Regions from separate parts of the Serratia sp. TSA_130.1 genome, predicted to be linked through region 3. Evidence: riboswitches for the same ligand, from Rfam matches in the RefSeq annotation. Region 3 holds a riboswitch; each other region holds the start of a gene.
The links. A riboswitch is a leader RNA that binds a small molecule or an ion and turns the genes downstream of it on or off. The one in region 3 is predicted to bind thiamine pyrophosphate.

Region 1 (4,410 bases), on a different contig from region 3:
ATTTATCCGCGCTGAACGCCACGATCAAAAAGTTGTTGCCGCAGTCGTGCGGCTTGCACAGGTTGCCGACCAGATACTCTTTGCCCTTCCAGCTCAAGTTTTGCGCCGGCGTAGAGGTGCCGACGCCCTTGCGCGCCCAGCCCGGCATCCGCGCCTGGCCTTTGACCATGTTTTGCCAGCTGGCCTGATACCCCGGCTGCTGAATCAAATCCGATGTGGTGACGATCTGCTGAGCGAAGCTGCCCGCGCTGAAGCTGAGCAGTGCGCCGAAGAGGGCGCAACGCAGCGCCTGGTGTCCCGTCATAGTCCTTCTCCCTAGGTTAAATCAGGTTTCGCCCGTAAACCGGGCCTGAACTAGTCAGACCACGGTTGCGGCAAAAAGTTGACTCACCACCAGGCGTGAAAATGATGCACCGGCCCGATGCCGTGCCCCACTTCCAGCGTGTCCGCCTGTTGCAGCGCGTGTTGCAGGTAGTCCTTGGCGGCGGCCACCGTGGCCGCCCAGTCGGCATGGCGCGGGCGCAGCGCCGCCAGCGCGGCCGAGAGCGTGCAACCGGTGCCGTGGGTGTGGCGGGTGGCGACGCGCGGCGCCGTAAAGCGCTGCTCGCCTTCGGCGGTAAACAACCAGTCCGGGCTCTCGCTTTCGCTCAGGTGGCCGCCCTTCATCAGCACAGCCCGACAGCCCATCGCCAGCAGCGCCCGCCCCTGCTCGCGCATCTGCGCTTCATCTTCCGCCGGCGCGCACGCCAGCAGCGCCGCCGCTTCCGGCAGGTTCGGCGTAATGATCGACACCAGCGGCAACAGCTCGCGCCGGATAGACGCCACCGCCTCCGGCGCCAACAGCGGATCGCCGCTTTTCGCCAGCATCACGGTATCCAGCACCACGAATTCCGGCCGGTAATGGCGCAGCCGTTCGGCCACCGCCTGCACGATGTCGGCGTTGGCCAGCATGCCGATCTTGACGCTGTCGATGCGCACGTCGCTGAACACCGAGTCCAGCTGCGCGGCGACGAACGCCGGATCGATGTAATACACCGACTGCACGCCGCGGGTATTTTGCGCCACCAGCGCGGTGATCACCGAGGTGCCGTAGGCGCCGAGCGCCGAGAAGGCCTTCAAATCGGCCTGAATACCGGCGCCGCCGCTGGGATCGGTGCCGGCGATGGTCAGCGCGTTAATGCGTTTCATCACAGATCCTCCCCGCGCAGTTGATACAGCGCATCGAGGAACGCCGGCGTAAAGCTGCCCGGCCCGCCGGCCTGTCTGGCCGCGAGACCGCCGCAGTGGGACATCACCCGGCAAGCGGTCGCCACGTTGTCCAGGCGATCGCCCGGCAGGGCGCAAAACGCCGCCACGACCGCCGACAGCGCGCAGCCGGTGCCCACCACCCGCGTCATCAGTGGGGAACCGCCTTCGATCGCCCAATCGCGTTGGCCGTCGGTGACGTAATCCACCGCGCCGGTGACCGCCACCACCGCGCCGCTGCGCTGCGCCAGCTCACGCGCGGCGGGCAAGGCCGCCAGCGAATCGTCGCCGCTGTCCACGCCGCGGCCGCTGGCCAGCAACCCGCTGAGCGCCATGATTTCCGAGGCGTTGCCGCGTATCGCCGCCGGTTTCTCGTCCAGCAGCTGTTTGGCGAAGGCGGTGCGGTAGGAGAGCGCGCCGACCGCCACCGGATCCAGCGTCCAGGGCTTGCCGGCCCGATTGGCGGCGGCCACCGCCGCCCGCATCGATTCGGCGCGCAGCGCATTGAGGGTACCGACGTTGATCAGCAGGCCGTCGGCCAGCGCGCTGAACTGCGCCGCCTCTTGCGGCTCCACCACCATCGCCGGGGAGGTGCCGAGCGCCAATAGCACGTTGGCGGTCAGCGATTGCACCACTTCGTTGGTCAGGCAGTGGATCAGCGGAGGCCGCTGTTGGAATTGGGTCAGACAGGCCGCGGCGCGGGCGCCGGGTAGTGCATCAGGTCGAGCGATCATATTCCTCCCAACCGGCGTTCAAGAAGGCGGCGCCGGTTGAGCGGCCGTGACTTCCCTACGCTGGCATTATCCAGATCAGGTAATACGGGTATTTCTCAGCCTTCACGCGGAAGGGCACCCCGAGTCATTTGTAAAACAAAATCAAAAGTTTGTGATTAACGTCCCGTTAATCCCTATTCTGGATCATGCCAGTGGGAAGCCAAAGACTCAACCCTAAAAAATCCTCTGTGTCCCAGTTTGTGTCTCACGTTGTATCCCACAGATAAATGGCAGGCACAAAAACCGCCCATAAGGCGGCTTAATAAAATTAATTCAGTTGTGAGGATTTAAAATAAATCTATTTTCTGCAAACGTTTTCTTCATACAGTCGAAGTGCTTTTGCCAATTCCAATTGGAATACAAAGGACAGACGGGAACGGCTGATCTTAATACCGTCAATAATGATGTATGAAGGGTAAACAGTGACCATACGCCTCATGTATTGGAAGTGTTTAGGCTAGTTTGACTTATCGTTATTCATTGTGTGCCATCCGTCTGGGCGGGGGTAATCCCGGCAACGGATGATTGATATAAATTTAAAAAAATAAATAAGTTAATTTAAAACCAAATCCAGAGGTGTACACTGACGAGCCTCCCTCAGCCTACCATATACCCGAAATAAAATGGGGTGGGTTATGGTCCTCATAAGTGGGAAAATATCTAGGAGTTTGGGCAGTTCTGCCAGGCAGGGTAACCAGACACTCAGATGTGAGTGTGCTATTGTCTAAAAGTCGTAAGCTAGTAAATTAATATGAAAAGGCGAGCTATTAGGCTCGCCTTTCTACTTTTGTAGAATCTAATCACTAGCAATTAGAACACGTTAACAATATAAATTCAGGAGTAAACCGAGTCAAAAAAAATACCTTTCAGGGTGGCGTTTACGAGGATGAATGGTTTTTACATTACATTCACCCTTGAACATACATTCATTTAAAGGAAAGATAAAAGACTATTTTTTGATTTTTCGATAAAATCAGACTTACGTCTTATAGTAAGTCTGATTTTAAAATAGATCATTTTTTGTCGGTTATAGCAGGGACACCTTTAATCGTAAATTTTTTATCACCACCATAATATAATGGTGATTTAAAATAAGGCCCTTTATTAACAATCACAGCAGTTTGGATTAAACCATCAATGGCATCAGCTAGGCCATCATCTAAAAAAGCGATAGAATCATCACCTTGTGGATATCCTTCTGTTATGACCTGACATTCGATATAAGGATGACCAATGCACTCTATTAAGTAGCGCTCAAAGACCTCTCGAGGTAGAGCTAGTCCAAATTCACGCCAAGCATATTTCCGCCCCCAATAGTAGCCATCGGACTCAGAATGCTTTACCCTCGAATCATTTTTCCCTTTATTTTCATCATGTTTCTGTTTAGACATATTACGAGCATATTGATAGCTAAAGTCTTTGTCTAGAACAGATGACTTTGATAAACATGATGTATCAATAGTCTTTATACCATTATGCTCAGTGAATCCAATATTATATCTTTCTCCTTCGATGACTACATCCTCAATGTTGGCTTCAAACTGATAGGTAGTGTCAGTTGTTGCTGGCTGGAAAGTATGGAGATAACGGCCATTTCCTAAGTCATGCTTTTGATAATTTGTAATTATCAGATCATGAATAGTCTTTAGCTCTCGTGATTTCATAAAACACCCCTAAGTTAAATCATGTTTGAACATAAACTTAAATTGTTATTCTGTTGAATAGGCAATCAAGGCAAATCTATTAAAATTTATCACGTGCATAAATTATCATTTTTCTTGAGCGAGATATTAATTTTTCGAGTTCTTTTGTCTCTCGATCAACTTTGTAATGATCACAAATTGTTTCTTTTGAACATGTAATCGCCAGAGCCTCTGAAAACTCTAAGTTTGTTAAAAAACTTGGGTGAATATTCTCAATAAATTCATTATCAATCAGAAAATTATTTACTTCAGATAGAAAAGTATCAGCATTGTTGCAAACTGAATCAGGCAAATCAAATTCAACTATTTGATTGCTACATTCTCGGTCTCGCCACACTGAAATTTCAACAAGATTTTGATCTAACATACAAACCTCTTTTAGACTGAGCCGAATAATATTTTTAACATAAGAACTTCAAGCTATTTGTAATTTTCCAGATTACTGACTAATTCTTTTCGTTCCTGTAGCAAATCAGAGTGTATTTTTTGAGACATTGGATCTGTTAGATCAAATGCACCTTTTCCCAAGTTGAGATTTTTAACCCCATCAATAAGTGCAGTTCTTACAAGTTCTTTATCATCAGCATCATTTACATTATCCATCAATTCAAGAATATTTTTATGTAATTCCAAGATTGAATTATATATTGACATGACTGAATTTTTTTTGTGTGTTTTAGTCTTATAGC
Region 2 (4,410 bases), on a different contig from region 3:
AGCCAGCCCTGGCGCCCATAGACGCTGAGCAGGCCGAACACCGCCACCAGCACCGGCAGCACCAGCGTCATGGCGCACAGTCGCAGCAGCAACTGCCGGCCGGGGAAACGACGCCGGTAGAGCGCGCGCGCCAGCAGAATGGCGGGCAGCACCGAAATCAGCGCCGACAGCAGCGCCTGCAGGAAAGTGAAGCGCACCACGTGCCACAGGTAGCTGTCCTGCCACAGGCCGCGCCAGCCGCTGTCCGGCGAGTGACGCCACAGCGAGCCCATCGCCAGCGCGGCGACCAGCAGGATCATGCCGGCGGCCAGCAGCCCCGGCCAGAGCCAGCGGGGGATCAGCGGCTGACGGCGGTTTGCCATGCCCGGATCCAGCCGCCGCGTTGTGTGGCCACCTCTTCGGCGCTGTATTGCAGCGCGGTATGCGGCACGTTCATCTGTTCAAAGCCGACGGGCAGCGGGGTGTTGATCACCGGGTACATCCAGTTGCCGGTCGGGATGGTGTTCTGGAATGCCGGCGTCACCATGAACTGCATGAAACGCTCCGCCAGCTCAGGCTGTTTGGCGGCCTTCAGTTTGCCGGCCACTTCCACCTGCAGGTAGTGGCCTTCGCTGAACGTGGCGGCGGCGTAGCGGTCTTTTTTCTCGGCGATCAGATGATAGGCGGGGGAGGTGGTGTAGCTGAGCACCAGATCGCCTTCGCCTTTCAGGAACAGGCCGTAGGCTTCGCTCCAGCCTTTGGTGACGGTCACGGTCTTTTTCGCCAACTGCTGCCAGGCGGCCGGCGCCTTGTCGCCATACACTTTTTGCATCCACAGCAGCAGGCCGAGGCCCGGCGTGCTGGTGCGCGGATCTTCGTAGATCACCTTCCAGTCACGATCGCTGCTGACCAGCTCCTGCAGGCTTTTCGGCGGGTTCTTCAGTTTTTCCTTGTCGTAGACGAAGGCGAAGTACCCGTAGTCGTAAGGCACGAAGGTCGCGTCCTGCCAGCCGCCCGGCACCGTCAGTTTGGCGGTGTCCACGCCGCTCGGCGCGAACAGGCCGGTTTGCTGCGCCGCCTGCAGCAGGTTGTTGTCCAGCCCCAGCACCACGTCGGCGGCGCTGTTCTTGCCTTCCATGCGCAGGCGGTTCAGCAGTGAGACGCCGTCTTCCAGCGCCACGAACTTCAGCTCACAGTCGCACTCGGCTTCGAAGGCTTTTTTCACCGCCGGGCCTGGGCCCCAGTCGGCGGCGAAGGAATCGTAGGTGTAAACCGTCAGCGTCGGCTTGGCGAACACCGGCGCGGCGCACAGCAGCAATAAGCAGGGCAGATATTTTTTGACCACGTTGCACTCCTGAAAAATAAGGGGGCAAGGGCATCTGAGGGGGCGAGGCGGCGTCGCCGGTTCGCTGGGCTCAAATCCCTCCGCCGGTATTGACCGGATCAGGTTCGACGGGTGTGCTCTCAGCGGAAAATCGGGCTTATCACGCGGCCCGACTCTCCGCACCCCGTTGAGACGGCGCTATTGTAAAGATTAACCGACCCGGGCGAAAGGCGCTTATGCCTCCGGCGGGGCAAACCAGGCTGACTTGAAGTCGAACCAGCCGAGGGTGTTCATTCGCACGCCGCGCATGCTGCGCTGGCCGTGCAGCTGCAGCCAGTGGTGGAACAGCGGATGCAGTTGGTGATTGCTGACCAGGCGCTGGCAGAACTCCGCCAGCGGCAGACGGTTGGCGCGCCATAGCGCCGCATCCTGCGCCAGGTCCTCGCTCATGCAATGCTGCATCAGCGGCAGCTCGTACAGCGTGGCGAACAGCGAAAACTCCAGCGGCAGATAGAAGTTGGCGCTGCCGAGCCACAGATCGCTGCGCGCGTCGCCCTGGTGCCAGGTCGCGTAATCCACGCTTTGCACGATCAGGCGGATGCCGTGCTGCGCCAGCAGCGGCTCGATCGCCTGGCGGATGGCGTGGAACTCCGAATGCTCATTGAAGTGAGTCAGCGTCAGTTCGGTCAGCCCCGCCGGTTTGGGCTGCTGCGCCAGCGCGCGGTTGTGGTGCCAGCGCGGCAGCAGGCCGTACGCCGGCGACCAATAGCGCTGGTAGAGCGGCCCGGCGTGGCTCAGCAGCGAAATGGGGTTGATCAATTCGCACAGCCAGCTGCGCATGGCGGGATCGGCCGCCAAGGGAGAGCGCTGATCGAACAGCAGGAAGTAGCAGCCTTCTTCCAGCCGGCTTTCCAGCTCGCTGTTGCCGGTTTCATCGCCCTGCAGCTGTACGCCGGAGTGCACCAGTTCTTCGGAGAATTCCGGCAGCACCCAGATGTTGACCTCATCGATCAGCGCCCGGTAGCCGAAATAGTCATCGAAGGCGTGGATCTTCATCTGGCTGGGAAGGTTGCGCACCACGCGGTAGGGGCCGGTGCCGATCGGATGGCGGGTGAAGTCCGGCAGATCGCGCCATTCGCGCGGCAGGATCATGGCGTGCACGCTGCCCAGCAGCCAGGGTAACCAGTGGTCGGGGCTGCGCAGATGCACGTCGACAACGAACGGCGTCGGCGAGGTGACGCTTTCGATATGCGAGAACAGCGGTTGCGAGGTCAGACGCGAAAGCGAGCTGATGACGTCCGCCATCTCCAGCTCGCGGCCATGATGAAAATGGATCGCCGGGCGCAGGTAAAACCGCCAGTGCAGCGGCGTCAGCGCCTGCCAATGGTGGGACAGATCGGATTCGAGTTCCCCGTTTTCCTCATTTATGCGCGTCAGGCCGTTGAAGATCTGACGCGCCAAATGGGTCTCGGAACGCCGCAGCGCCGAGCCGGGCAGCAGGTTGTACAACTGCCGATAGTAGAGCACCCGCAGGATATGTTTCCCCTGACGGAAGCTGCGCCCCAGCTGCGACAGCAGCATTTGGCGCACCACGTTTTTGTCGCCCACCAGCTGCACCAACTGATCGATGCGATCCTGCTCCAGCAGCTCCTCGGCCCGCTGTTGCTGCAGCGCCAGGCCGGTGTAATGAAAGGTTAGCCGCGAACGCTTGCCGCGTCCCGACTCCGCCTGCCAGGTGAGCCAGCCCTCCCGCTGCATGGCGCTCAACAGGGAGCGTACGTGGCGCCGCGAGCAGCTCAGCGCCTCCGCCAGCGCCTGCAGCGTGGTGTCGGTGGTTTCACCGTGGCAGCGCTGCCACAGACGGATGAACTGCTGCTGCAATCTGGACGTGGACATAAAAGAGGAACACTCCTGTCTCAACTCGTCAATTTTTCTTTCCCTATATTACGCCGATAATTTTCATCAATGAAAGGGGAGGGCGTAATCATGAAAGCTTTCTTATCCAAATCGTTCTATCAGCGCTATTTCAGCGCGGTGCGTCGGCAGCACGCCGACTGGCTGAGCGTGGTGCCCGAGCAGGCGCGGCTGGCAATATTGGCGCACCTGACGCAATGGGATATCAAAGAGATGAGCGACAAGCAGTATCGCGAGCACCTGTAAGGCGCTGCGGCATAAAAGTTTCTGAGTAATGGTGCTGTTTCACCAGCCAGTGGGTCGCCCCACTGGTTTTTTTATTTGCGGTTAGGGCGATGGACTTGCATTTTCCTCGCCGTGGCCTAAGGTTTTTGCTTCTGCTTTGGGATCAGGGAAGAGGATATGGAACGCCTGAGACGGTTATCACTGCGCATCAACCCCATCTTTGCCGCCTTCCTGCTGATCGCTTTTCTCTCCGGCATCGCCGGCGCGCTGCTGACGCCGACGCTCAGCCTGTTTCTGACCACCGAAGTTAAGGTGCGGCCGCTGTGGGTCGGGTTGTTTTACACCGCCAACGCGGTGGCCGGCATCGTCGTCAGCTTCCTGCTGGCTAAACGTTCCGACACCCGCGGCGATCGGCGCAGGCTGATCCTGCTGTGCTGCCTGATGGCGGTCGGCAACTGCCTGCTGTTCGCTTTCAACCGCGACTACCTGACGCTGATCACCGCCGGGGTGTTGATGTCCGCCGTTGCCAACACCGCCATGCCGCAGATCTTCGCGCTGGCGCGGGAATACGCCGACAGCGAGGCGCGTGAAGTGGTGATGTTCAGTTCGGTGATGCGCGCCCAGCTTTCGCTGGCGTGGGTGATCGGCCCGCCGCTGTCGTTTGCGCTGGCGCTGAATTACGGCTTTACCGTGATGTTCCTGATCGCCGCCGCCACCTTCGCTATCTGCGTGCTGCTGGTCGGGTTCATGCTGCCTTCGGTGCCGCGCGCGGCGGACGGCGACGGGCTGCGGGACGGTGCTTCCGCGCCGATTGCGCCCGCCAGCGCCTGGCGCAATCGCGACGTGCGTCTGCTGTTTATCGCCTCGATGCTGATGTGGACCTGCAACACCATGTATATCATCGACATGCCGCTGTATATTACCGCCGATCTCGGCCTGCCTGAGGGGCTGGCCGGGGTGCTGATGGG
Region 3 (4,410 bases):
TAATCTGCCGGCCATTGTACATTATTCTTCCCGGCACAGCGCCACGGTGTCCTCAATCAACCGGCGCGCCACGGTGCCGGGCGGCGGCAACAGCGGCAGTTGGTCGTAGCGATACCAGCCGGCGTTAAGCAGCTCCTTGGGATCGTGACGAAGGTCGCCCTGATGGTAATCGGCCATAAAGGCCATCATCAGCGAGTGTGGGAACGGCCAGGGTTGTGAAGTGACGTAGCGCAGGTTCTTGATTTCGATATTGCTCTCTTCCATCACTTCGCGCGCCACCGCCTGCTCCAGCGTTTCGCCCACTTCGACGAAACCGGCCAGCACCGTGTGGATACCGCCGCGATGGCGCACGTGCTGCGCCAGCAGGATCTGATCGTCGCGCCGAATGGCGACGATCACGCAGGGCGCAATCTGCGGGTAGTACCGTTCTTTGCAGTGGCCGCAGAGGCAGGCGCTTTCGGTGCGGCTGAGATGCATCTCATGGCCGCAGTAGCCGCAAAAGCGATGGGAGCGGTAGAAATCCGCCAGCTGCACGCCGCGCCCGGCAAGCTGGAACAGACCACGATCCTGATCCAACAGCTGACGCACCGATCCCATCTCCCGCGGCATCGCCTGGCGCACCAGCCAGACCGGCGCGCCCTCCCACTCACCGATGATGCGCGCCATGTGGCCCTGCAGCCCGAGGACGGCGGCCGTCCCCGACGGCAATTCACCGTTCGGTAACCAAAGTTTGCTTTCATGGCTGACGATCCACCAGCCGTTTTCATTGCCCGTTAATGCAAGTTCCATATCGTTGTTGCACAACCTCAGCTTCACTGGCACTCTACAAATCGGCTTTGTTACATTTTAATAACTTACCGGTTACTTTTATTACTTACACGGAGTCAAACATGCTCAACCGTTTGGAAAGGCTGACTCAGCGCGTTGGCGGTAGTAATGAATTAGTTGATCAATGGCTTCAGGCCCGCAAGCAGTTGCTGGTCGCCTACTGCACGCTGGTAGGCCTCAAACCGAATAAAGAAAAGCATACGCCGCTGAATGAAAAAGCGCTGGAGAACTTTTGCCATAACCTGGTGGATTACCTCTCCGCAGGGCATTTTCATATCTATGACAGAATTATCAAACAAGTGGAAGGCGCAGCCAGTCCGAAAATGTCGCTGGCGGTGAACATCTACCCCAAGCTATGGGCCAATACCGAACAGATCATGGCGTTCCACGATCGCTATACCGAAGTGGATATCGATCAGGAGGTCTGTCTGGAATTCCATCAGGCCTTGTCGGATATCGGCGAAACGCTGGCGGCGCGCTTTGCGCTGGAAGATAAGCTGATCCTGTTGGAAGCGGAGGCCGCGCAGCAACCGCTGCCGGACCAGGCGCTGGATCCGGCGCGTTAAAATTTTATAGTTTTTTTTCTTATCCCTCCTATACTGGGGGGCATCTTGTCGGAGTGCCTAGCGCCTGATTTGTTCATCGAATCAGCCAGGCTGAGACCGTTAATTCGGGATCCGCGGAACCTGATCGGGCTAATACCCGCGAAGGGAACAAGAGTAATCTATCGCCACAGGCACGGCCTTCCCTTTGCGGGCGTCCAGCCTTATCGGCCACCATCATTACTCCCTCCGAGCTCCAGACAAGCAACTTTCCCAACCCAACACACTGGTAGGAACTTGCTATGTCTAACGTTAATCCACCGCGCGCCCGTAAAGCGCAACGCGAAGCCGCCCAGCAGTTTATCGACACGCTGCAAGGCATGGCTTTCCCAAACTCACGCCGCATCTACCTGCAGGGCTCGCGCCGCGATATCCAGGTGCCGATGCGCGAAATTCAGCTCAGCCCGACCCTGGTCGGCGGCAGCAAAGATAGCCCGCAGTATGAACAGAACGAGGCGATCCCGGTATATGACACCGCGGGCCCATACGGCGATCCGCAGGCCGAGCTCGATGTGCACGCCGGCCTGGCCAAGCTGCGCGCCGGCTGGATCGACGCGCGCGGCGATACTGCGACCCTGAGCGGCGCCAGTTCCGGCTTCACCCAACAGCGTCTGGCGGACGAGGGGCTGGATCACCTGCGCTTCGAACATCTGCCGCTGCCGCGCAAGGCGTTGCCGGGCAAGTGCGTTACCCAGCTGCACTATGCCCGCGCCGGCATCGTCACCCCGGAGATGGAGTTTATCGCCATCCGTGAAAACATGGGGCGCGAACGCATTCGCGGCGAGGTGCTACGCCACCAGCATCCGGGCCAGGGCTGGGGCGCCAACCTGCCGGACAACATCACGCCGGAGTTCGTGCGCCAGGAAGTGGCCGCCGGCCGCGCCATCATTCCTGCCAACATCAATCACCCGGAGGCGGAGCCGATGATCATCGGCCGCAATTTCCTGGTGAAGGTGAACGCCAATATCGGCAACTCGGCGGTCACGTCGTCGATCGAAGAAGAGGTGGAGAAGCTGGTGTGGGCCACCCGCTGGGGCGCAGACACCGTGATGGATCTCTCCACCGGCCGCTATATTCACGAAACCCGCGAGTGGATCCTGCGTAACAGCCCGGTGCCCATCGGCACCGTGCCTATCTACCAGGCGCTGGAGAAGGTCAACGGCGTGGCGGAAAACCTCACCTGGGAGATGTTCCGCGATACGCTGCTGGAACAGGCTGAACAAGGGGTCGATTACTTCACCATCCACGCCGGCGTGCTGCTGCGCTACGTGCCGATGACCGCCAAACGCCTGACCGGCATCGTGTCGCGCGGCGGCTCGATCATGGCCAAATGGTGTCTGTCGCACCATCAGGAAAACTTCCTCTATCAGCACTTCCGTGAAATCTGCGAGATCTGCGCCGCCTACGACGTTTCGCTGTCGCTCGGCGACGGCCTGCGCCCCGGTTCGATTCAGGACGCCAACGACGAGGCCCAGTTCGCCGAGCTGCATACGCTGGGCGAGCTGACCAAAATCGCCTGGGAATACGACGTACAAGTGATGATTGAAGGCCCGGGCCACGTGCCGATGCAGATGATCCGCCGCAACATGACCGAAGAGCTGGAACATTGCCACGAAGCGCCGTTCTACACCCTTGGCCCGCTGACCACCGATATCGCCCCGGGCTATGACCATTTCACCTCCGGCATCGGCGCGGCGATGATTGGCTGGTTCGGCTGCGCCATGCTGTGTTACGTCACGCCGAAAGAGCACCTCGGCCTGCCGAATAAAGAGGACGTCAAACAGGGCCTGATCACCTACAAGATCGCCGCCCACGCCGCCGATCTGGCCAAAGGCCATCCGGGCGCGCAAATTCGCGATAACGCCATGTCCAAGGCGCGTTTCGAATTCCGCTGGGAAGATCAGTTCAATCTGGCGCTCGATCCGGCCACCGCGCGCGCCTATCACGACGAAACCCTGCCGCAGGAGTCCGGCAAGATCGCTCACTTCTGCTCGATGTGCGGACCGAAATTCTGCTCGATGAAGATTTCACAAGAGGTGCGCGACTACGCCGCCGCCCAAGAGGCCGCCAAACCGATCGAGGTGCAGCTGACCGGCATGGAAAAAATGTCCGCCGAGTTCCGCGCCCGCGGCAGCGAGCTGTATCACAGCGCCGGCAATCTGCAGGAGGAGACGAGCAATGACTGATATCACGACGCCCTTCCCGGCGACGCCCCACAAACTGGGGCTTTACCCGGTCGTCGACAGCGTGGAATGGATCGCTCGTCTGCTGGAGGCCGGCGTTACCACGATCCAGCTGCGCATCAAGGATCTGCCGGACGAGCAGGTCGAAGAGGATATCGCCGCCGCCATCGCGCTGGGCCGGCGTTATCAGGCGCGGCTGTTCATCAACGATTACTGGCGGCTGGCGATCAAGCACGGCGCCTACGGCGTGCATCTGGGCCAGGAAGATCTCGATACCACCGATCTGGCGGCCATTCACCGCGCCGGGCTGCGGCTCGGCGTTTCCACCCATGACGATGCCGAGCTGGCGCGCGCGCTGGCGGTGAAACCCTCCTACATCGCGCTGGGGCACATCTTCCCCACCCAGACCAAAGACATGCCTTCGGCGCCGCAGGGGCTGGCGGAGTTAAAACGCCACATCGCCGGTTTGGCGGATTACCCGACGGTGGCGATCGGCGGGATCAGTATCGATCGCGTACCGGCGGTGCTGGCGTGCGGCGTCGGCAGCGTGGCGGTGGTCAGCGCCATCACCCAGGCGCCGGACTGGCGCGCGGCGACGGCCGAACTGCTGCGGCTGATCGAAGGTAAGGAGCCGAACGATGCTTAACGATCGGGAGTTCCTGCGCTACAGCCGCCAGCTGCTGCTGGAGGATGTCGGCCCGGAAGGTCAGGAAAAACTCAAGCGCGCCACGGTGCTGATCGTCGGCCTGGGGGGGCTGGGGTCCCCGGCTTCGCTGTATCTGGCCGCCGCCGGGGTC

Region 1: it holds a riboswitch for thiamine pyrophosphate, as region 3 does, so the genes downstream of both, thiM (hydroxyethylthiazole kinase) here and thiC (phosphomethylpyrimidine synthase ThiC) in region 3, are expected to answer to the same signal.
Region 2: it holds a riboswitch for thiamine pyrophosphate, as region 3 does, so the genes downstream of both, thiB (thiamine ABC transporter substrate binding subunit) here and thiC (phosphomethylpyrimidine synthase ThiC) in region 3, are expected to answer to the same signal.

What each region holds. Positions count from the first base shown of each region.
Region 1 covers NZ_JBQZFS010000007.1:181,428-185,837, reverse strand. Annotated here, with positions in the region: gene ACUTQY_RS21155 (inhibitor of vertebrate lysozyme family protein) at 1-304, opposite strand, end outside; gene thiD (bifunctional hydroxymethylpyrimidine kinase/phosphomethylpyrimidine kinase) at 388-1,188, opposite strand; gene thiM (hydroxyethylthiazole kinase) at 1,188-1,979, opposite strand; TPP riboswitch at 2,015-2,111, opposite strand; gene ACUTQY_RS21140 (hypothetical protein) at 3,032-3,682, opposite strand; gene ACUTQY_RS21135 (hypothetical protein) at 3,762-4,088, opposite strand; gene ACUTQY_RS21130 (hypothetical protein) at 4,142-4,410, opposite strand, start outside.
Region 2 covers NZ_JBQZFS010000003.1:377,915-382,324, forward strand. Annotated here, with positions in the region: gene thiP (thiamine/thiamine pyrophosphate ABC transporter permease ThiP) at 1-362, opposite strand, end outside; gene thiB (thiamine ABC transporter substrate binding subunit) at 338-1,324, opposite strand; TPP riboswitch at 1,382-1,500, opposite strand; gene sgrR (HTH-type transcriptional regulator SgrR) at 1,538-3,199, opposite strand; gene sgrT (glucose uptake inhibitor SgrT) at 3,290-3,463, shown strand; gene ACUTQY_RS14885 (sugar efflux transporter) at 3,620-4,410, shown strand, end outside.
Region 3 covers NZ_JBQZFS010000013.1:6,926-11,335, forward strand. Annotated here, with positions in the region: gene nudC (NAD(+) diphosphatase) at 22-789, opposite strand; gene ACUTQY_RS24530 (Rsd/AlgQ family anti-sigma factor) at 891-1,394, shown strand; TPP riboswitch at 1,434-1,558, shown strand; gene thiC (phosphomethylpyrimidine synthase ThiC) at 1,673-3,616, shown strand; gene thiE (thiamine phosphate synthase) at 3,609-4,259, shown strand; gene ACUTQY_RS24545 (HesA/MoeB/ThiF family protein) at 4,252-4,410, shown strand, end outside.